DNA from 3 places in the Neobacillus sp. PS2-9 genome. Region 1 is predicted to be linked to each of the others. Evidence: a T-box and tRNA genes for the amino acid it is inferred to sense, from the RefSeq annotation. Region 1 holds a T-box; the other regions hold tRNA genes.
What was found. A T-box is a leader RNA that pairs with one kind of tRNA and senses whether it is charged. The one in region 1 lies ahead of ileS (isoleucine--tRNA ligase), so its partner is inferred to be a tRNA-Ile.
Positions count from the first base shown of each region.

Region 1 (7,346 bases):
AGGGGCTCCAATTCCTATGAACATTCGTTTAAAGGCACGGATGGTTTTTATACAAATGAAGAGGGCATTCTGTTAACTCTTTGCTTTGCTGACTGTGTCCCTCTTTTTTTTATTGCGCCTGAACAGAGGATGATTGGCACCGCTCACGCTGGTTGGAAAGGGACAGTTGGCCAAATTGCTAAAGAGATGATTACAGCTTGGGGTAACGAAGGGGTCAAGCCTGATCAGATTTTTGTTGCAATAGGCCCATCTATTTGTGAAAAATGTTATATTGTAGATGAACGAATTATTAAGCTAGTAGAAAATACACTAGAAGGCAGGGAAAGTTTACCCTATAATTTAGTGTCAGAAGGGCAGTTTTCCTTAGATTTACGCGAAGTAAACAGGCAAATCCTTTTGACTTCAGGAGTTCCGGATAGAAATATTCTTCTTACGAAATATTGCACTAGTTGTAATCAAGAGGAGTTTTTCTCTCACCGCCGTGACCAAGGAAAAACTGGCAGAATGTTAAGCTTTATTGGTTGGAAGGAGACAGCAAATCGTTTATGAGAGTAGCAGATAATTTAATTCAAATTAAACAGCAAATAAATGAGGCATGCATAAAAGGAAACCGGAATCCTGATGATGTGAAATTAATTGCAGTAACTAAATATGTAAGTATAGAACGCGCGCAAGAGGCCCTGGAAGCAGGTGTGAAACATCTAGGTGAAAACCGTGATGAAGCCCTGCTTGCTAAATGGGAAGTAATAAAGGACAAGCCTAGCTGGCATTTTATAGGGTCTTTACAAAAGAGAAAAGTTAAAAACATAATTGATAAATTGGAGTATATTCATTCTTTAGACCGATTATCACTAGCTGAAGAAATCAACAAAAGAGCGAAACAAAAAATAAAATGTCTAGTTCAGGTAAATATTTCTGGGGAAGAGTCTAAACACGGACTAACTTCAGAAGAAGCGATTGTTTTTATTGAGTCACTTCGTCCATATGAAAATATCAGTGTCGAAGGTCTAATGACAATGGCACCATTCACGAAAGAGGAACATGTTATTCGTGATTGTTTTCGCAAACTAAGAGAACTTCGCGATCAAGTACAAGCTTTACATTTATCTTTTGCACCTTGTACAGAGCTATCAATGGGAATGTCTAATGATTTTCAGATAGCAATTGAAGAGGGTGCAACAATGATTAGAATTGGAACAGCACTTGTCGGTGAAGAAGGTTAGGAGAGAAAAAAATGACGATTAAATCAAAACTTAAAACATTTTTCTTTTTAGATGACGGATATGATGAAAACGATGACGAGTATGTTGAAAAAGAGGAGCCTAAAAAGCAAAAGCAACAACAGCCTGTTAAATCCCAAAACGTTGTTAGCTTGCAAAGTGTTCAAAAAACGGTAACTCCTACAAAGGGATCTAAGGTAATTTTATTGGAACCACGTACATACTCTGAGTCCACTGAAATTGCTGACCATTTAAAAAGTAGACGTGCTGTTGTAGTCAATTTACAGCGGATTGATAATGAACAGGGCCGACAAATTATTGATTTTCTAAGTGGAGTTGTATACGCCATTGGTGGGGACATCCAAAAAATTGGCTTGAGTATTTTTTTATGTACACCTGATAATGTAGAAGTTTCAGGGAATATTTCTGATCTTATACAGGACCCAGATAACCAAAGTGCGAGGTGGTAATGTAAATGGCAGTAGTTTTTGGTCTTTTACAACAAATAATTCAACTCTATTCATGGGCATTAATCATTTACATCTTAATGTCTTGGTTTCCAAATGCAAGAGAGACAAGTATAGGACGAATATTAGCGAGAATTTGTGAACCCTATCTTGAACCCTTTAGGAAAATTATCCCACCAATTGGTATGATGGATATTTCTCCAATCGTTGCATTTCTAGTTCTAAACTTTGCTACCAAGGGGCTACATAGTGTTTATCTGTGGCTTGTTTAAATTTTGATACTAGGTTGTGTTTTAATAAATGAACATTTATCAACATTTTCGACCAGAAGAACGGGACTTTATTGACCAAGTATTACATTGGAAAGACCAGGTCGAATCACAGTACTCCCCTAAGCTGACCGATTTCCTTGACCCGAGGGAACAACATATTCTTAAGCTTTTAATTGGTGAAAATAATGATGTGAAGGTTCAGCTTTTTGGTGGAAGTCTTGAAGGTGAGCGGAAAAGAGCATTCATCTACCCAGATTACTTGACCGTTATGGAAGAGGATTTTCAAATAACCCTTTTTGAGGTCCATTATCCAACCAAGTTTGTCACTCTTGAACACAGGCAGGTCTTGGGGACACTTATGTCTTTAGGACTTAAGCGGGGGAAATTTGGAGACATTCTCATGAAGGATGGCCAGGTTCAATTTTTTGCTGCGAAGGAAATAAGTACGTATATTCAAACTAATATTGAATCTATTGGCAAGGCTGGAGTAAGATTAGTTGAAACAGCTATCGACAATCAGATTTCAGCGGATAAGTTATGGGAAGAAAATGATCTAACTGTATCTTCTTTGAGACTGGATACGGTTATTTCTGGTATTTATCATCTATCAAGGCAAAAATCGCAAACCTTTATACAACAAGGGCTTGTAAAGGTGAATTGGACACTTACTGAAAATCCTTCCTTCGAATGTGAAGAAGGTGATATGATTTCAGTCCGTGGATATGGTAGGTCGAAAATTATCAGGATTGAGGGAAAGACCAAAAAAGATAAATGGCGAATGATTGTCGGAAAGCAAAAATAATTCAATTTTAAAGCAGGAATTTCGAAAAACATGTCGAATATTTGCTAATACATATAGATGTACAGATTGTATGGAGGTGGCATCAATGCCGTTAACGCCGTTAGATATTCATAATAAAGAGTTTAATAAAGGGTTTCGCGGATATGACGAAGATGAAGTAAATGAATTTCTTGATCAGGTCATTAAGGATTATGAATTAGTCCTAAGAGAGAAAAAGGAAATGGAAGAACGTTTAAATGAAATGAAAGACCGTCTTGGCCATTTTGTGAACATAGAAGATACCCTAAACAAGTCTATTGTTATTGCCCAAGAAGCGGGTGAAGAAGTTAAGCGCAATGCTCAAAAAGAAGCAAAGCTAATCATTAAAGAGGCTGAAAAAAATGCGGATCGAATTGTCAATGAGTCCCTTTCTAAAGCTAGAAAAATTGCGCTTGAAATTGAGGATTTAAAGAAACAATCAAAGGTTTTCCGTACGCGTTTTAAAATGTTGATTGAGGCACAGCTTGATATGTTGAATACGGATGATTGGGATCATTTATTAGAGTATGAAGTAGATGCAACAGAATTAAAAATTCATCAAGAAGAAGATTCATTAACTTGACGAATTCGGATTTTTTAGCATATAATTTTTAGATAGTTGTATAGATTGGCAATGACGATGACAGGGACAGTACAATTTTTCATTGGCTTAGATAGCGAGTCGGGGATGGTGTAAGCCCGATAAGGCTGAAAAATTGGAAGATCACCCTTGAGTTCCGGACCGAACCCCTTTAGTTGGGCAGTAGGCTCAGGCGTGTTATTCACGTTACGAATGCTTAAGAGGATAGTACGTACCGGTATTATCTATCAGGGTGGTACCGCGGGAATAAAAACCTTCTCGTCCCTATTTTGGGATGAGAGGGTTTTTTTTATTTGTCTATTGGCTATTCTGTTATATGAAGAGGATATCAGGAGGAAGAAAAAATGGAATATAAAGATACGTTATTAATGCCGCAAACTGAGTTTCCGATGCGGGGCAATCTTCCCCAAAGAGAGCCTGAGATTCAGGCTAAATGGGAAGAAATGAAGATTTATCAGAAAGTGCAGGAACGGACAAACGGCCGTCCAATGTTTGTATTACATGATGGACCTCCATATGCTAACGGCGATATTCATATGGGCCATGCACTAAATAAAATTCTAAAAGATATGATTGTTCGTTATAAATCAATGAGCGGATTTCATGCTCCTTACGTACCTGGTTGGGATACACATGGCCTTCCAATTGAGCAGGCATTAACAAATAAAGGTGTAAAGCGGAAGGAAATGACGGTAGCAGAATTCCGTCAGCTATGTACCAAATATGCACTTGAGCAGGTTGATAATCAGCGTACACAATTTAAGCGTCTTGGTGTTCGTGGTGATTGGGAAAATCCATATATTACTTTAAAACCTGAATACGAAGCACAACAAATTAAAGTATTTGGTGAAATGGCGAAAAAAGGCTATATTTACAAAGGAAAAAAGCCAGTTTATTGGTCACCATCTAGTGAATCAGCCTTAGCTGAAGCGGAAATTGAATATCAAGACAAACGTTCAGCTTCCATTTATGTTGGTTTTAAGGTAAAGGACGGCAAGGGTGTACTTGATACTGATACGCAAATCATCATTTGGACCACTACACCATGGACGATTCCAGCGAATCTTGGGATTTCTGTTCATCCTGACCTAACCTATGTGATTGTATCTGCAAATGGAAGTAAGTACCTCGTTGCTGAAGCACTTTTAGAAGCAGTAACAAAAGAAATCGGCTGGGAAGATACTACAGTTGTTCAAAAAGTGAAGGGTGCTGAATTAGAATATATTGTCGCAGCACACCCATTATATGACCGTGATTCGTTAGTGATGTTGGGTGAACACGTAACCACTGATGCAGGTACTGGCTGTGTTCATACCGCTCCTGGACATGGGGAAGATGACTTTTATGTTGGTCAGAAATATGGATTAGACGTTCTTTGTCCAGTAGATGACAAAGGTGTGATGACAAGTGAGGCACCGGGTTTCGAAGGCTTATTTTATGATACTGCTAATAAGCCGATTGCACAGGCTTTAGAAGAAGCAGGTGCACTGTTGAAATTATCATTTATCACTCACTCGTATCCACATGATTGGAGAACAAAGAAGCCAGTAATTTTCCGTGCTACTGCCCAATGGTTCGCTTCTATTAAAGACTTCCGTGAAGATTTGTTAGAAGCAGTTAAGGAAACGAAATGGGTTCCTGCTTGGGGCGAGACACGACTGTTTAATATGGTTCGTGACCGTGGTGACTGGTGTATTTCTCGTCAGCGCGTTTGGGGTGTACCAATTCCAGTTTTCTATGCAGAAAATGGTGAAGAGATTATTACTGACGAAACGATTAATCATGTATCTGAATTATTCCGCGCACATGGATCTAATATTTGGTTCGAAAAAGAAGCTAAAGAATTACTTCCGGAAGGCTTTACTCACCCAGGAAGTCCAAATGGAATCTTTACTAAAGAAACTGATATTATGGATGTTTGGTTTGATTCTGGTTCTTCCCATCAAGCGGTTCTTCTAGAAAGAGAAGATTTAGTCCGCCCAGCAGATCTTTATTTAGAAGGATCTGACCAATACCGTGGCTGGTTTAACTCATCCCTATCCACTGCAGTTGCTGTATCTGGCAAAGCTCCATATAAAGGAGTCTTGAGCCATGGTTTCGCGCTTGATGGTGAAGGTAGAAAAATGAGTAAATCAATAGGTAATGTGGTTGTACCTGCGAAGGTTATGAATCAGTTAGGAGCAGATATTTTACGACTATGGGTTGCCTCTGTTGATTATCAGGCAGATGTTCGTGTTTCCGATGCGATTCTTAAGCAGGTTGCTGAGGTATATCGTAAAATCCGTAATACCTTCCGTTTCTTACTTGGAAACTTAGCTGACTTTAATCCATCAACAGATGCGGTTGCCTATGAAAACCTGCGTGAAGTTGACCAATTTATGCTTGTTAAATTAAATAAGCTAATTAAATATGTTCGCCAAGCTTATGAAAACTATGAGTTTGCAGGCATTTATCATGCTGTAAATAATTTCTGTACTTTAGACTTAAGTGCATTCTACCTAGACTTTGCAAAGGATGTCCTTTATATTGAAGCGGCAGATAATCATGAACGCAGAGCCATTCAAACGGTATTATACGAGTCACTGCTTGCGCTAACAAAATTAGTATCACCTATTCTCTCTCATACAGCTGATGAAGTGTGGAAATTTATCCCTGCAGTTGAAGAAGAAAGTGTTCAATTGACTGATCTTCCAGAGTATAAGGAACTTGCAGGTGCGAAGGCTTTAGAGGAAAAATGGACGGCATTTATGAAGCTTCGTGATGATGTCTTAAAAGCACTAGAAGAAGCTAGAAATCAAAAAGTGATTGGTAAGTCATTAACAGCAAAAATCACCTTATATGTTAATGATAAATCAAAGGCTCTGTTAGATTCGATTGAAGAAAACATGAAGCAATTGTTTATTGTTTCTGGTTTTGAAGTGGCTGGAACTTATGAGGAAGCCCCTGAAAATGCCCTTAAGCTTGAGGGAGCAGCTATTGTTGTAACAAAAGCTGAGGGAGAAACATGTGAGCGATGCTGGATTGTAACACCTGAAGTAGGTCAGGATCCAGAGCACAAAACCCTATGCCCACGATGTGCAGAAGTAGTAAAAGAAAACTATACACACTTAGCTTAATAAAAAATGAAGGCCCCATGCAGAAATGCAGGGGGCTTTTTACTATTATTTAAATTTTCCCTTTTTCGTTAATTGTTGTTGCCGTTGTCAAATGTTTTCCGGGGTCATTTGTAGGTTAAGGGAAATAATAAAACAAATGATTCACGGAGGTAACAACTATGAATGCCACGCAGGAAAAGCTGTTTTTAGAACTCCGTCAAACAAGAAAAGAAATCGAACATTCACTAAGGAACAAGAAGCGGCAGGAGTGGTTAACAGCCATTCTAGAAGAAGAACTAGCAGACATTAACACAGCAATTCACAAATTTAAAGCTGGAAATTTTGGTCAATGTGAAATTTCAGGTGAACTAATCCCTGATGATTTATTATCCATGATACCTACACTTAAGTCACTGGAGGATTCACAATATTTGCAAACGTATTATAAAAAATCAATTTCAACCTCTTTTTTATGATGTTACATTGTCGTTTCGCGAAAAAGTATGCTAAAATGCTTAAGAAGTAAGTCAGTTTAGGCTTGGGGGTATTTCTTAGTGTTTTATTACTTAATCGCACTTTTTGTTATTTTATTAGATCAAATTACAAAATGGTTAATAGTAAGCAAAATGAACTTAGGTGACAGTATTCCTATCATTGATAATATTTTGTATATTACTTCACACCGTAATCGTGGTGCTGCTTGGGGAATTTTACAGGGGCAAATGTGGTTATTTTATGTTATTACAATTATTGTCATTGTCGCGATCATGTATTACATGCAGAAAGCAGCAAAAGGAAAATGGTTATTAGGTGTATCCTTAGCCTTAATGTTAGGCGGAGCAATCGGAAATTTCATTGACCGGGTTGTTCG
Region 1 covers NZ_CP133269.1:3,635,798-3,643,143, reverse strand. The annotation lists gene pgeF (peptidoglycan editing factor PgeF) at 1-549, shown strand, start outside; gene RCG25_RS18265 (YggS family pyridoxal phosphate-dependent enzyme) at 546-1,223, shown strand; gene RCG25_RS18260 (cell division protein SepF) at 1,235-1,690, shown strand; gene RCG25_RS18255 (YggT family protein) at 1,696-1,959, shown strand; gene RCG25_RS18250 (YlmH family RNA-binding protein) at 1,988-2,761, shown strand; gene RCG25_RS18245 (DivIVA domain-containing protein) at 2,847-3,362, shown strand; T-box leader at 3,411-3,649, shown strand; gene ileS (isoleucine--tRNA ligase) at 3,725-6,496, shown strand; gene RCG25_RS18235 (hypothetical protein) at 6,655-6,951, shown strand; gene lspA (signal peptidase II) at 7,030-7,346, shown strand, end outside.

Region 2 (7,346 bases), 1.1 Mb from region 1:
ATTTCCGAATGGGGGAACCCACTGTTCGTAATGGAACAGTATCTTTACCTGAATACATAGGGTATTGAAGGCATACCCGGGGAACTGAAACATCTAAGTACCCGGAGGAAGAGAAAGCAAACGCGATTCCCTGAGTAGCGGCGAGCGAAACGGGACATAGCCCAAACCAAGAGGCTTGCCTCTTGGGGTTGTAGGACACTCAACATGGAGTTACAAAGGAACGGGGTAGATGAAGCGGCCTGGAAAGGCCCGTCAGAGAAGGTAAAAACCCTGTAGTCGAAACTTCGTTCCCTCCTGAGTGGATCCTGAGTACGGCCGGACACGAGAAATCCGGTCGGAAGCAGGGAGGACCATCTCCCAAGGCTAAATACTCCCTAGTGACCGATAGTGAACCAGTACCGTGAGGGAAAGGTGAAAAGCACCCGGAAGGGGAGTGAAATAGTTCCTGAAACCGTGTGCCTACAAGTAGTTAGAGCCCGTTAATGGGTGATAGCGTGCCTTTTGTAGAATGAACCGGCGAGTTACGATCCCATGCAAGGTTAAGTTGAAGAGACGGAGCCGCAGCGAAAGCGAGTCTGAATAGGGCGATTGAGTATGTGGTCGTAGACCCGAAACCAGGTGATCTACCCATGTCCAGGGTGAAGTCCAGGTAACACTGGATGGAGGCCCGAACCCACGCACGTTGAAAAGTGCGGGGATGAGGTGTGGGTAGCGGAGAAATTCCAATCGAACTTGGAGATAGCTGGTTCTCTCCGAAATAGCTTTAGGGCTAGCCTCACGTAGTTAGAGTCTTGGAGGTAGAGCACTGTTTGGACTAGGGGCCCTCATCGGGTTACCGAATTCAGACAAACTCCGAATGCCAAAGACTTATCCGTGGGAGTCAGACTGCGAGTGATAAGATCCGTAGTCAAAAGGGAAACAGCCCAGACCACCAGCTAAGGTCCCAAAGTTTACGTTAAGTGGAAAAGGATGTGGAGTTGCTTAGACAACCAGGATGTTGGCTTAGAAGCAGCCACCATTTAAAGAGTGCGTAATAGCTCACTGGTCGAGTGACTCTGCGCCGAAAATGTACCGGGGCTAAACGTAACACCGAAGCTGTGGATTGACATCTTAGATGTCAGTGGTAGGAGAGCGTTCTAAGGGCGTTGAAGCTAGACCGTAAGGACTGGTGGAGCGCTTAGAAGTGAGAATGCCGGTATGAGTAGCGAAAGATGAGTGAGAATCTCATCCACCGTATGCCTAAGGTTTCCTGAGGAAGGCTCGTCCGCTCAGGGTTAGTCGGGACCTAAGCCGAGGCCGAAAGGCGTAGGCGATGGACAACAGGTTGATATTCCTGTACCACCTCTTTATCGTTTGAGTGATGGGGGACGCAGGAGGATAGGGTAAGCGCGCTGTTGGATATGCGCGTCTAAGCAGTTAGGCTGGAAAGTAGGAAAATCCGCTTTCCGTAAAGGCTGAGCTGTGATAGCGAGGGAAATTTAGTACCGAAGTTCCTGATTCCACACTGCCAAGAAAAGCCTCTAGCGAGATAAAAGGTGCCCGTACCGCAAACCGACACAGGTAGGCGAGGAGAGAATCCTAAGGTGAGCGAGAGAACTCTCGTTAAGGAACTCGGCAAAATGACCCCGTAACTTCGGGAGAAGGGGTGCTTTTTGAGGTGAATAGCCTCGAAGAGCCGCAGTGAATAGGCCCAGGCGACTGTTTAGCAAAAACACAGGTCTCTGCGAAGCCGCAAGGCGAAGTATAGGGGCTGACGCCTGCCCGGTGCTGGAAGGTTAAGAGGAGGGGTTAGCGCGAGCGAAGCTCTGAATCGAAGCCCCAGTAAACGGCGGCCGTAACTATAACGGTCCTAAGGTAGCGAAATTCCTTGTCGGGTAAGTTCCGACCCGCACGAAAGGCGTAACGATCTGGGCACTGTCTCAACGAGAGACTCGGTGAAATTATAGTACCTGTGAAGATGCAGGTTACCCGCGACAGGACGGAAAGACCCCGTGGAGCTTTACTGTAGCCTGATATTGAATTTTGGTACAGCTTGTACAGGATAGGTAGGAGCCTGAGAAACCGGAGCGCTAGCTTCGGTGGAGGCGTCGGTGGGATACTACCCTGGCTGTATTGAAATTCTAACCCGCACCCCTTATCGGGGTGGGAGACAGTGTCAGGTGGGCAGTTTGACTGGGGCGGTCGCCTCCTAAAGAGTAACGGAGGCGCCCAAAGGTTCCCTCAGAATGGTTGGAAATCATTCGTAGAGTGTAAAGGCACAAGGGAGCTTGACTGCGAGACCTACAAGTCGAGCAGGGACGAAAGTCGGGCTTAGTGATCCGGTGGTTCCGCATGGAAGGGCCATCGCTCAACGGATAAAAGCTACCCCGGGGATAACAGGCTTATCTCCCCAAGAGTCCACATCGACGGGGAGGTTTGGCACCTCGATGTCGGCTCATCGCATCCTGGGGCTGTAGTCGGTCCCAAGGGTTGGGCTGTTCGCCCATTAAAGCGGTACGCGAGCTGGGTTCAGAACGTCGTGAGACAGTTCGGTCCCTATCCGTCGTGGGCGCAGGAAATTTGAGAGGAGCTGTCCTTAGTACGAGAGGACCGGGATGGACGCACCGCTGGTGTACCAGTTGTCTTGCCAAAGGCATCGCTGGGTAGCTATGTGCGGACGGGATAAGTGCTGAAAGCATCTAAGCATGAAGCCCCCCTCAAGATGAGATTTCCCATAGCGTCAAGCTAGTAAGAACCCTGAAAGATGATCAGGTTGATAGGTCAGAGGTGGAAGCGTGGTAACATGTGGAGCTGACTGATACTAATCGTTCGAGGACTTAACCAATTTTTAAAGCGAACTCGTAGTTTACAAACACTTCTTCTACATTATCTAGTTTTGAGGGAACGATACCTCAAAGTAAATAGTCTGGTAGCAATAGCGAGAAGGTCACACCCGTTCCCATACCGAACACGGAAGTTAAGCTTCTCAGCGCCGATGGTAGTTGGGACGAAAGTCCCTGTGAGAGTAGGACGTTGCCAGGCTAAACTTTATTTTTTGGCGATTAAGGCGTCAAGATTTAAAGTGGCCCCTTGGTCAAGCGGTTAAGACACCGCCCTTTCACGGCGGTAACACGGGTTCGAATCCCGTAGGGGTCACCATTATTGGAGGATTAGCTCAGCTGGGAGAGCATCTGCCTTACAAGCAGAGGGTCGGCGGTTCGATCCCGTCATCCTCCACCATATATTTTTCTTAAAATACATGCCGGGGTAGCTCAATTGGTAGAGCAACTGACTTGTAATCAGTAGGTTGGGGGTTCAAGTCCTCTCGCCGGCACCACTTTACTTTTCATTTATTCGCGCCCTTAGCTCAGCTGGATAGAGTGTTTGACTACGAATCAAAAGGTCGGGAGTTCGAATCTCTCAGGGCGCACTTTAACGGGAAGTAGCTCAGCTTGGTAGAGCACTTGGTTTGGGACCAAGGGGTCGCAGGTTCGAATCCTGTCTTCCCGACCAGTCCTAACTATTTAATAATTTTGGGGCCTTAGCTCAGCTGGGAGAGCGCCTGCCTTGCACGCAGGAGGTCAGCGGTTCGATCCCGCTAGGCTCCACCTTAATTAAATTTTATATTTGGCGGTGTAGCTCAGCTGGCTAGAGCGTACGGTTCATACCCGTAAGGTCGGGGGTTCGATCCCCTCCGCCGCTACCATATATGTACGGAGGAATACCCAAGTTTGGCTGAAGGGATCGGTCTTGAAAACCGACAGGCGGGTCATACCGCGCGGGGGTTCGAATCCCTCTTCCTCCTCCATTATATTTTTACAAAACAATATTCTATTGTCGCGGGGTGGAGCACGTTCGAATAAGCTTCTTCGAATGATCTACAGCGCAACGATTGAGCCACAGCTTGAATATGCTTTCCGAAATCGGGGCGGTCTTCAAACTAAGGGTATGCACAAAATGTAATATTTTTATTGTCGCGGGGTGGAGCAGTCCGGTAGCTCGTCGGGCTCATAACCCGAAGGTCGCAGGTTCAAATCCTGTCCCCGCAATATGGTCTGGTAGTTCAGTTGGTTAGAATGCCTGCCTGTCACGCAGGAGGTCGCGGGTTCGAGTCCCGTCCAGACCGCCATTTTTCTAGATATATTAAATCTAAATATGCGGGTGTAGTTTACTGGTAAAACCTCAGCCTTCCAAGCTGATGTAGTGGGTTCGATTCCCATCACCCGCTCCATTTAGGGGCCTATAGCTCAGCTGGTTAGAGCGCACGCCTGATAAGCGTGAGGTCGATGGTTCGAGTCCATTTAGGCCCACTAGAAAAGGAAAAAGCGATTGCTATTAAGCAGTCGCTTTTTTTGTGTTTATTTCAATTCAAATTTTAAGCTGCCTCGAGTAGTTCCTTTTCTCTTTCCACTTCTAATGCTGATACAATGTAAGCAAACCCATTCATTAAAAAGTAAATAACATTGGACTGTACCCGTTCAGTTTCTCCTAAATAGGTATTTACGATAATGGTAACAGAGTATAATATGACAAAAAATAAAGCAATTTTATTGAAAATATTCATTCAACCGACCCCTTTTTTAGGATTCTTATTTTAATCATATTTGTTATTAGCGTATCTTATGCAAGCCACATTCCAATTGCCTATTCAACAGCTCAATTTTAATTAAGAAGAAAGGAGCTATTCCAGATGTCATTTTCCTTCGATCACTTAGTGGTATTTCTAAAAAAGCCAGAGGAGGCACTAGTACCTTTATACGAGAAAGGAATTCATGCGATTAATGGGGGTCATCATCAATGGTGGGGAACCTATAACTCTTTATCCTATTTTGGGTTAAGCTATATTGAATTTTTAGGAATTGAAGATTTATCAATTGCGGTGAAACAAAGAAATAATCGATTGATTACAGAAATTGTGGAGAAACTCTCAAAACAAGGGCATGAGGGTCCTGCTAAAATAGCGATTCGAACAAGAGAGATTCAACAATTAGCTACAAAGCTCAAAGCAGAGGGACGTACAGTGTATGGTCCATTCCCTGGTGAACGGGTTCGAGTTGATGGGCAAATAATTAAGTGGTCACTTTTATTTTTAGAAAATAACCCCAATGAACTTACCATGCCATTTTTCATCGAATGGGAAAAGTCTGATGAAGAGAGGTTTTTAGATTTAAAAGAGCAAGAATTAATAGGTAACCCAGCTTTTAAAAGTGTAGGCTTTGTGGTTCATAACTTAGAAAATACCATAACCAAGTGGGGGGAATTATTAAAGCTTCAGCCGTGTGAGGAATTTATTGATGCTGCCATGAATGCTAGATGCCAAAAACTAGACCTTTCAGGCACAAGTCTATTGTTCTGTACACCACTTGGAGAGGGACCAGCCAAAAAGGTATTAGAGGAAAAAGGAGAGACTCCTTTCCTATTAAATCTTGAGGGAACAAGTCAGACTGGTATGTTTGAGATGTTCGGTGGAGTATGGAGGGTGCAATAACCTAGAGGGAGTGTAGAAGGTAAACTAGTATGGTTTGCCTTTTTTGTATGTCCTTTTTTCAAAGGATGGTTTACTTTTTCACAGGAGATACTACAAGCATTCGAGTTGAATTTGAAGGAGTGTCTAAATGGACTTACAAAGTGGAAAGTTTTATTGGGAAACAACCTTACCAAATACCACTACATATCCTGTTTTAGAGGAAGACATATGCTGCGATGTTCTTATCATAGGAGGCGGAAGTTCTGGGGCGCAATGTGCCTACTATCTAAGTGAGACAGACCTAGATGTTGTAGTGGTCGATAAACGTATTATTGGTACGGGAAGTACAAGTGTAAATACGGCTCTTATTCAGTATTTGGGAGATAAAATGCTATTTGAATTAGTAAATACCTTTGGAGAGGAAACTGCAATTCATCATACAAAGCTGTGCGAAGAAGCGATTAATGATATAGAACGAACGTCTCAAAGGATGGATATGGACCCTGAATTTTATAGGAGGGATAGTCTCTATTATGCGAGTGATCGGGCAGGGATAGATAAACTTAATAAAGAGTTCTATTACTTGCAAAAACATAAATTTAAAGTGGATTACCTAACAGAGAGGCAGATTAGTGAACGCTACCCCTTCAAAAAAGAAGCGGCTCTATATTTATATCATGATGGTGAAATTAATCCACTTAAGTATAATCATGGACTCCTTTTAGAAGCTCAGAAAAAGGGAGTTCGGATCTTTGAGAAAACAAGAATCAATGGGAAACAATTTCAAAAAGATGGTGCCACCTTTTTTACTGAAAATGGCTATTCCATAAAGGCGCGACACGTCATTATTGCTGCAGGATACGAGGGATTGGAATTTATGAAAGATAAAAATGCGGTTATATCAAGCTCGTTTGCAGTTGTTACTAATCAGGTAGAGAGCTTTACAGATTGGTATAAGCAAACTCTTATTTGGGAGACAGCACGCCCCTATATTTATATGCGAACGACGGGAGATAACCGAGTGATTATTGGTGGATTAGATGACAATACCACCTATGCTGATGATCGCGATTCTAAGATTATGCATAAGAAAGATAAGTTAATTGAGGAGTTTAACAAACTTTTTCCTACTATCGAGGTATATCCAGAATACTATTTAGGAGCCTTTTACGGTGGGACACATGATGGCTTGCCTATGATTGGGCAATATGATGAGTTCCCCAATTGTTATTTTGTATTTGCAATGGAGATAATGGACTTGTATACAGCGGGGGAATGGCAAAAATTTTGAGAGATGTTATAGCAAAAGGGGCCCATTCTGCTATGAGTCTGTATCATCAGAGTCGATCTGCGGCTGCATTTAATAAAAAATAGCTGTTTTTTCGTAGTTTTAGGTTAGTTTCTCTGTGATAGTTAGTGTAAAATTACACCATATCGGCGAATTTCATAGGTTTATCGGCGAATTCAGGCTGTTTATCAGCGAATCCAATTTAACACCACAAATTTTAAAGGCGAACAGAATACAACTGTTCGCCTAACTCAGCTTCTTACTTTATTTTCGCTACAATCTTCCCCTTCACATGTCGTTCGGAGAGACGGGATAGTGCTTCAGGTACTTGTTCAAGTGTGACTACTTCTTTTAACATAGAAGAAATTTTTCCTTCTGCCAATAATGCCAGCATTTCGTTCCCCATCACTCCTAAATCCTCTTGTGCCTTTCGATCACCGGATTGATGGGCAGGTCCAAGCGCAATCTCATGAAAAGAAATTGCTTTGGTAAAAGGCTTCACCTGTGTGTAATCAGGGGCACCAGAAATATGAACGATATGTCCTAAAAAGGCGAGCATTTCCAATGAATCGGTGGCACTTTGACGGCTAACTGCATCAATAACGGCATCTA
Region 2 covers NZ_CP133269.1:4,739,892-4,747,237, reverse strand. The annotation lists rRNA gene RCG25_RS23780 (23S ribosomal RNA) at 1-2,824, shown strand, start outside; rRNA gene rrf (5S ribosomal RNA) at 2,905-3,021, shown strand; tRNA gene RCG25_RS23770 (tRNA-Glu) at 3,064-3,138, shown strand; tRNA gene RCG25_RS23765 (tRNA-Val) at 3,144-3,219, shown strand; tRNA gene RCG25_RS23760 (tRNA-Thr) at 3,241-3,316, shown strand; tRNA gene RCG25_RS23755 (tRNA-Arg) at 3,336-3,409, shown strand; tRNA gene RCG25_RS23750 (tRNA-Pro) at 3,416-3,492, shown strand; tRNA gene RCG25_RS23745 (tRNA-Ala) at 3,515-3,587, shown strand; tRNA gene RCG25_RS23740 (tRNA-Met) at 3,609-3,685, shown strand; tRNA gene RCG25_RS23735 (tRNA-Ser) at 3,695-3,787, shown strand; tRNA gene RCG25_RS23730 (tRNA-Met) at 3,955-4,028, shown strand; tRNA gene RCG25_RS23725 (tRNA-Asp) at 4,032-4,108, shown strand; tRNA gene RCG25_RS23720 (tRNA-Gly) at 4,137-4,210, shown strand; tRNA gene RCG25_RS23715 (tRNA-Ile) at 4,216-4,289, shown strand; gene RCG25_RS23710 (hypothetical protein) at 4,355-4,543, opposite strand; gene RCG25_RS23705 (VOC family protein) at 4,670-5,467, shown strand; partial or broken gene RCG25_RS23700 (NAD(P)/FAD-dependent oxidoreductase) at 5,595-6,820, shown strand; gene RCG25_RS23695 (zinc-binding dehydrogenase) at 6,994-7,346, opposite strand, start outside.
Region 2: it has a tRNA-Ile gene. The T-box ahead of ileS (isoleucine--tRNA ligase) is inferred to sense a tRNA for this amino acid. The anticodon was not compared.

Region 3 (7,346 bases), 2.4 Mb from region 1:
CTAAGTACCCGGAGGAAGAGAAAGCAAACGCGATTCCCTGAGTAGCGGCGAGCGAAACGGGACATAGCCCAAACCAAGAGGCTTGCCTCTTGGGGTTGTAGGACACTCAACATGGAGTTACAAAGGAACGGGGTAGATGAAGCGGCCTGGAAAGGCCCGTCAGAGAAGGTAAAAACCCTGTAGTCGAAACTTCGTTCCCTCCTGAGTGGATCCTGAGTACGGCCGGACACGAGAAATCCGGTCGGAAGCAGGGAGGACCATCTCCCAAGGCTAAATACTCCCTAGTGACCGATAGTGAACCAGTACCGTGAGGGAAAGGTGAAAAGCACCCGGAAGGGGAGTGAAATAGTTCCTGAAACCGTGTGCCTACAAGTAGTTAGAGCCCGTTAATGGGTGATAGCGTGCCTTTTGTAGAATGAACCGGCGAGTTACGATCCCATGCAAGGTTAAGTTGAAGAGACGGAGCCGCAGCGAAAGCGAGTCTGAATAGGGCGATTGAGTATGTGGTCGTAGACCCGAAACCAGGTGATCTACCCATGTCCAGGGTGAAGTCCAGGTAACACTGGATGGAGGCCCGAACCCACGCACGTTGAAAAGTGCGGGGATGAGGTGTGGGTAGCGGAGAAATTCCAATCGAACTTGGAGATAGCTGGTTCTCTCCGAAATAGCTTTAGGGCTAGCCTCACGTAGTTAGAGTCTTGGAGGTAGAGCACTGTTTGGACTAGGGGCCCTCATCGGGTTACCGAATTCAGACAAACTCCGAATGCCAAAGACTTATCCGTGGGAGTCAGACTGCGAGTGATAAGATCCGTAGTCAAAAGGGAAACAGCCCAGACCACCAGCTAAGGTCCCAAAGTTTACGTTAAGTGGAAAAGGATGTGGAGTTGCTTAGACAACCAGGATGTTGGCTTAGAAGCAGCCACCATTTAAAGAGTGCGTAATAGCTCACTGGTCGAGTGACTCTGCGCCGAAAATGTACCGGGGCTAAACGTAACACCGAAGCTGTGGATTGACATCTTAGATGTCAGTGGTAGGAGAGCGTTCTAAGGGCGTTGAAGCTAGACCGTAAGGACTGGTGGAGCGCTTAGAAGTGAGAATGCCGGTATGAGTAGCGAAAGATGAGTGAGAATCTCATCCACCGTATGCCTAAGGTTTCCTGAGGAAGGCTCGTCCGCTCAGGGTTAGTCGGGACCTAAGCCGAGGCCGAAAGGCGTAGGCGATGGACAACAGGTTGATATTCCTGTACCACCTCTTTATCGTTTGAGTGATGGGGGACGCAGGAGGATAGGGTAAGCGCGCTGTTGGATATGCGCGTCTAAGCAGTTAGGCTGGAAAGTAGGAAAATCCGCTTTCCGTGAAGGCTGAGCTGTGATAGCGAGGGAAATTTAGTACCGAAGTTCCTGATTCCACACTGCCAAGAAAAGCCTCTAGCGAGATAAAAGGTGCCTGTACCGCAAACCGACACAGGTAGGCGAGGAGAGAATCCTAAGGTGAGCGAGAGAACTCTCGTTAAGGAACTCGGCAAAATGACCCCGTAACTTCGGGAGAAGGGGTGCTTTTTGAGGTGAATAGCCTCGAAGAGCCGCAGTGAATAGGCCCAGGCGACTGTTTAGCAAAAACACAGGTCTCTGCGAAGCCGCAAGGCGAAGTATAGGGGCTGACGCCTGCCCGGTGCTGGAAGGTTAAGAGGAGGGGTTAGCCTTAAAAGCGAAGCTCTGAATCGAAGCCCCAGTAAACGGCGGCCGTAACTATAACGGTCCTAAGGTAGCGAAATTCCTTGTCGGGTAAGTTCCGACCCGCACGAAAGGCGTAACGATCTGGGCACTGTCTCAACGAGAGACTCGGTGAAATTATAGTACCTGTGAAGATGCAGGTTACCCGCGACAGGACGGAAAGACCCCGTGGAGCTTTACTGTAGCCTGATATTGAATTTTGGTACAGCTTGTACAGGATAGGTAGGAGCCTGAGAAACCGGAGCGCTAGCTTCGGTGGAGGCGTCGGTGGGATACTACCCTGGCTGTATTGAAATTCTAACCCGCACCCCTTATCGGGGTGGGAGACAGTGTCAGGTGGGCAGTTTGACTGGGGCGGTCGCCTCCTAAAGAGTAACGGAGGCGCCCAAAGGTTCCCTCAGAATGGTTGGAAATCATTCGTAGAGTGTAAAGGCACAAGGGAGCTTGACTGCGAGACCTACAAGTCGAGCAGGGACGAAAGTCGGGCTTAGTGATCCGGTGGTTCCGCATGGAAGGGCCATCGCTCAACGGATAAAAGCTACCCCGGGGATAACAGGCTTATCTCCCCCAAGAGTCCACATCGACGGGGAGGTTTGGCACCTCGATGTCGGCTCATCGCATCCTGGGGCTGTAGTCGGTCCCAAGGGTTGGGCTGTTCGCCCATTAAAGCGGTACGCGAGCTGGGTTCAGAACGTCGTGAGACAGTTCGGTCCCTATCCGTCGTGGGCGCAGGAAATTTGAGAGGAGCTGTCCTTAGTACGAGAGGACCGGGATGGACGCACCGCTGGTGTACCAGTTGTCTTGCCAAAGGCATCGCTGGGTAGCTATGTGCGGACGGGATAAGTGCTGAAAGCATCTAAGCATGAAGCCCCCCTCAAGATGAGATTTCCCATAGCGTCAAGCTAGTAAGAACCCTGAAAGATGATCAGGTTGATAGGTCAGAGGTGGAAGCGTGGTAACATGTGGAGCTGACTGATACTAATCGTTCGAGGACTTAACCAATTTTTAAAGCGAACTCGTAGTTTACAAAAACTTCTTCTGCATTATCTAGTTTTGAGGGAATGAAAAAGTTAAAATTTCCTCTTGCAAAATATGAAAAAGACATTATAATAAAATAGTGTCGAATAAATGGTCTGGTAATTATGGCGAGAAGGTCACACCCGTTCCCATACCGAACACGGAAGTTAAGCTTCTCAGCGCCGATGGTAGTTGGGACGAAAGTCCCTGTGAGAGTAGGACATTGCCAGGCTGTAATATGGAGGATTAGCTCAGCTGGGAGAGCATCTGCCTTACAAGCAGAGGGTCGGCGGTTCGATCCCGTCATCCTCCACCATATTTATTTTATACCTATGCCGGGGTAGCTCAATTGGTAGAGCAACTGACTTGTAATCAGTAGGTTGGGGGTTCAAGTCCTCTCGCCGGCACCTTTTTCGAGCCATTAGCTCAGTTGGTAGAGCATCTGACTTTTAATCAGAGGGTCGAAGGTTCGAGTCCTTCATGGCTCACCATTTTAAATGAATATGCGGGTGTGGCGGAATTGGCAGACGCACCAGACTTAGGATCTGGCGCCGCAAGGCGTGGGGGTTCGACTCCCTTCACCCGCACCATTTAAATCATATGCGGAAGTAGTTCAGTGGTAGAACACCACCTTGCCAAGGTGGGGGTCGCGGGTTCGAATCCCGTCTTCCGCTCCAGATGTGCCGGGGTGGCGGAACTGGCAGACGCACAGGACTTAAAATCCTGCGGTAGGTGACTACCGTACCGGTTCGATTCCGGTCCTCGGCACCACTTAAGTTTATTAAACTAATATGCGCCCTTAGCTCAGCTGGATAGAGTGTTTGACTACGAATCAAAAGGTCGGGAGTTCGAATCTCTCAGGGCGCACTTTAACGGGAAGTAGCTCAGCTTGGTAGAGCACTTGGTTTGGGACCAAGGGGTCGCAGGTTCGAATCCTGTCTTCCCGACCATCCTTACTATAATTATGGGGCCTTAGCTCAGCTGGGAGAGCGCCTGCTTTGCACGCAGGAGGTCAGCGGTTCGATCCCGCTAGGCTCCACCTTAATTAAATTGTATATTTGGCGGTGTAGCTCAGCTGGCTAGAGCGTACGGTTCATACCCGTAAGGTCGGGGGTTCGATCCCCTCCGCCGCTACCAGATATATTTATAGATCTTGGACCTTTAGCTCAGCTGGTTAGAGCAGACGGCTCATAACCGTCCGGTCGTAGGTTCGAGTCCTACAAGGTCCACCATTAATTTAATCGTTAACACGGAGGAATACCCAAGTTTGGCTGAAGGGATCGGTCTTGAAAACCGACAGGCGGGTCATACCGCGCGGGGGTTCGAATCCCTCTTCCTCCTCCATATTATTTTTTAAAAACTTAATTTTTACCGTCGCGGGGTGGAGCACGTTCGAATATGCTTCTCGAGTTATCTACAGCGCAACGATTGAGCCGCTGCTTGAATAGACTTTCCGAAATCGGTGCGGTCTTAAAACATGGCTCATGCTCTAAATTAAATATTTTTTACCGTCGCGGGGTGGAGCAGTCTGGTAGCTCGTCGGGCTCATAACCCGAAGGTCGCAGGTTCAAATCCTGTCCCCGCAATATGGTCTGGTAGTTCAGTTGGTTAGAATGCCTGCCTGTCACGCAGGAGGTCGCGGGTTCGAGTCCCGTCCAGACCGCCATTTGTTGGCTCAGTAGCTCAGTCGGTAGAGCAAAGGACTGAAAATCCTTGTGTCGGCGGTTCGATTCCGTCCTGAGCCACCATTTTAATTTAATAGTGTTTTTATTGTGGCGATTGTGGCGAAGTGGTTAACGCACCTGATTGTGGTTCAGGCATTCGTGGGTTCGATTCCCATCAGTCGCCCCATTTATTTTGCGGGTGTAGTTTACTGGTAAAACCTCAGCCTTCCAAGCTGATGTAGTGGGTTCGATTCCCATCACCCGCTCCATATTATGGGCCTATAGCTCAGCTGGTTAGAGCGCACGCCTGATAAGCGTGAGGTCGATGGTTCGAGTCCATTTAGGCCCACCATATATTATTCCGCAGTAGCTCAGTGGTAGAGCTATCGGCTGTTAACCGATCGGTCGTAGGTTCGAGTCCTACCTGCGGAGCCATGTAGAGAAGTACCCAAGTGGCTCAAGGGGCGCCCCTGCTAAGGGTGTAGGTCGGGTAACCGGCGCGAGGGTTCGAATCCCTTCTTCTCTGCCATATAATTTAATTATCGGCCCCTTGGTCAAGCGGTTAAGACACCGCCCTTTCACGGCGGTAACACGGGTTCGAATCCCGTAGGGGTCATACAAAAAAACTGATGATACATTGTCATCAGTTTTTTTGTGTTCTTTTTTAGAAGAAGCTGGATTATGATTATTGATTGTTTAAGATGGATTTTTTACGGTAACGATTACAGCGTAGAAGACCATATGGGTAACGTATATGTCTCCTACGTGACCGAACATAACGTCAACCAGCCATATGGGTAACGTAGACCGTTCCTACGTGACCGAACACAGCGAAAAAAAATCATATGGGTAACGTAGACCGTTCCTACGTGACCGAACACAGCGAAAAAAAATCATATGGGTAACGTAGACCGTTCCTACGTGACCGAGCGCAGAGGAAAAAAATCATATGGGTCACGTAGACACCTTTACGTGACCGAACAAAGCCCAAAAAACCATTAGGGTAACGTAGACAACATGTCCATTACCAATTGCTACATTCTAGACATTATCGCACAACGTATAGATCCCCCAGATTTTACAAGAGCAGCTTTAAAAGTCCATCTTTCCATTTCGTGACTATTTCCTCACGCACTAGCTAAAAGGTCCCTTTAATCTATTTTAACAATCACTCACTTAATAACACGTAAAAATATTATAATAAAATAACAATTTAGTGGATTTTTATCCCGAATAAAAATTGTTAACGCTTACATAACACTGGATTTTCTGAAAATTCATTCCTTTAAAGTGATATAAATCAAATAATTTTTTTAAAGGTTTTTTATAAAAAAAATCAAAAAAACTTTAAAGATTCCTGTCGATTCACGATGGATTATTTGTCGTTTGGTGTTGAATATTGCTGAAAACTGCCTCTTTATAGCGGTTTTCAGCACCAATTGTCAGAAAAGATAAAAAAGTTTTTGAAGGCATATCACCCAATTGGAATTATAATTGGTCTTTGTAATACATATTTTCAATGGGGATGAGGATAGCCATGACAGTGAACACGTTATTTCCTACAGATTATCAGCTGCACTTATTTCATGAAGGAAACTTCTTTCAAAGTCATCAGCTCTTTGGCGCTCATATCTTCAAGAATTCCGATCAGGTATACACCCGCTTTTGCGTATGGGCCCCTAATGCCCATCAGGTAAGACTTGCAGGGGATTTTAACAACTGGAATGGTGAAGGGTATGAATTACAAAGGGTTAACAATGAAGGCGTTTGGATTCTAATCTTGAAGCAAGACATGACAGGAAGACTTTATAAGTATGAAATTTTCTCACAAACAGGAGAAAGACTGTTAAAGGCAGATCCATTCGCGTTTTATTCTGAAATAAGACCAATGACGGCTTCGATCGTTTATTCACTAAATAACTATAAGTGGCAAGATAATCATTGGATGAATCGTAGAGGAAAAAAGAACTTCCTATCTGAACCAGCCATCATTTATGAGGTCCATATGGGTTCCTGGAAGAAGAAAGCCAACAATGAATACTTAACTTATCAAGAACTAGCTTCAGAGCTAATACCATACGTTATAGAGCATGGCTTTACTCATATAGAGCTGTTGCCGATTGTCGAGCACCCGCTCGACGACTCTTGGGGTTATCAAGGTACAGGTTATTTCTCAGTCACTTCAAGGTATGGAACACCAGATGACTTTCGACATTTTGTAGACCAATGTCATCAACATGGTATTGGTGTCATTCTTGATTGGGTACCAGGACATTTTTGTAAAGATGCTCACGGACTTTATCGCTTTGATGGTACTCATATCTATTCTTATATGCATGAATGCGATAGAGAAAATCTTGTATGGGGTACAGCAAACTTTGACCTTGGTAAGGGAGAAGTACAAAGTTTCCTCATCTCAAATGCTCGGTATTGGATGGAATATTTCCATATTGATGGTTTCCGAATGGATGCGGTGGCAAATATCATTTATTGGCCGAATGCTTCAAACGGTAAGAGTGAGAATCCATTTGGAATAAATTTTTTAAAGAAATTAAATCAAGAAATTCATGAATACGATCCACATTTTTTAATGATCGGTGAGGATTCAACTGATTTTCCACAAGTTACAGCACCCGTTCATTATGGCGGTCTTGGATTTGATTACAAATGGAATATGGGTTGGATGAATGACATGCTGGAATATATGGAAACCCCTCCATATTCAAGGCAGCAGGCCCATTCAAAAGTCACTTTTTCACTTTTATATGCTTTTTCAGAAAACTTTATGCTCCCCTTTTCGCATGATGAAGTGGTTCATGGGAAGAAATCGTTACTAGATAAGATGCCAGGTGAATATTGGGAGAAATTTGCTCAATTAAGGCTTCTCCTCGGCTATATGTTTGCCCACCCAGGAAAAAAACTTTTATTTATG
Region 3 covers NZ_CP133269.1:1,251,384-1,258,729, forward strand. The annotation lists rRNA gene RCG25_RS06090 (23S ribosomal RNA) at 1-2,735, shown strand, start outside; rRNA gene rrf (5S ribosomal RNA) at 2,866-2,982, shown strand; tRNA gene RCG25_RS06100 (tRNA-Val) at 2,991-3,066, shown strand; tRNA gene RCG25_RS06105 (tRNA-Thr) at 3,085-3,157, shown strand; tRNA gene RCG25_RS06110 (tRNA-Lys) at 3,166-3,241, shown strand; tRNA gene RCG25_RS06115 (tRNA-Leu) at 3,256-3,340, shown strand; tRNA gene RCG25_RS06120 (tRNA-Gly) at 3,353-3,427, shown strand; tRNA gene RCG25_RS06125 (tRNA-Leu) at 3,433-3,521, shown strand; tRNA gene RCG25_RS06130 (tRNA-Arg) at 3,544-3,617, shown strand; tRNA gene RCG25_RS06135 (tRNA-Pro) at 3,624-3,700, shown strand; tRNA gene RCG25_RS06140 (tRNA-Ala) at 3,717-3,789, shown strand; tRNA gene RCG25_RS06145 (tRNA-Met) at 3,811-3,887, shown strand; tRNA gene RCG25_RS06150 (tRNA-Ile) at 3,906-3,982, shown strand; tRNA gene RCG25_RS06155 (tRNA-Ser) at 4,002-4,094, shown strand; tRNA gene RCG25_RS06160 (tRNA-Met) at 4,263-4,336, shown strand; tRNA gene RCG25_RS06165 (tRNA-Asp) at 4,340-4,416, shown strand; tRNA gene RCG25_RS06170 (tRNA-Phe) at 4,423-4,498, shown strand; tRNA gene RCG25_RS06175 (tRNA-His) at 4,526-4,601, shown strand; tRNA gene RCG25_RS06180 (tRNA-Gly) at 4,610-4,683, shown strand; tRNA gene RCG25_RS06185 (tRNA-Ile) at 4,690-4,766, shown strand; tRNA gene RCG25_RS06190 (tRNA-Asn) at 4,775-4,849, shown strand; tRNA gene RCG25_RS06195 (tRNA-Ser) at 4,853-4,943, shown strand; tRNA gene RCG25_RS06200 (tRNA-Glu) at 4,959-5,030, shown strand; gene glgB (1,4-alpha-glucan branching protein GlgB) at 5,952-7,346, shown strand, end outside.
Region 3: it has a tRNA-Ile gene. The T-box ahead of ileS (isoleucine--tRNA ligase) is inferred to sense a tRNA for this amino acid. The anticodon was not compared.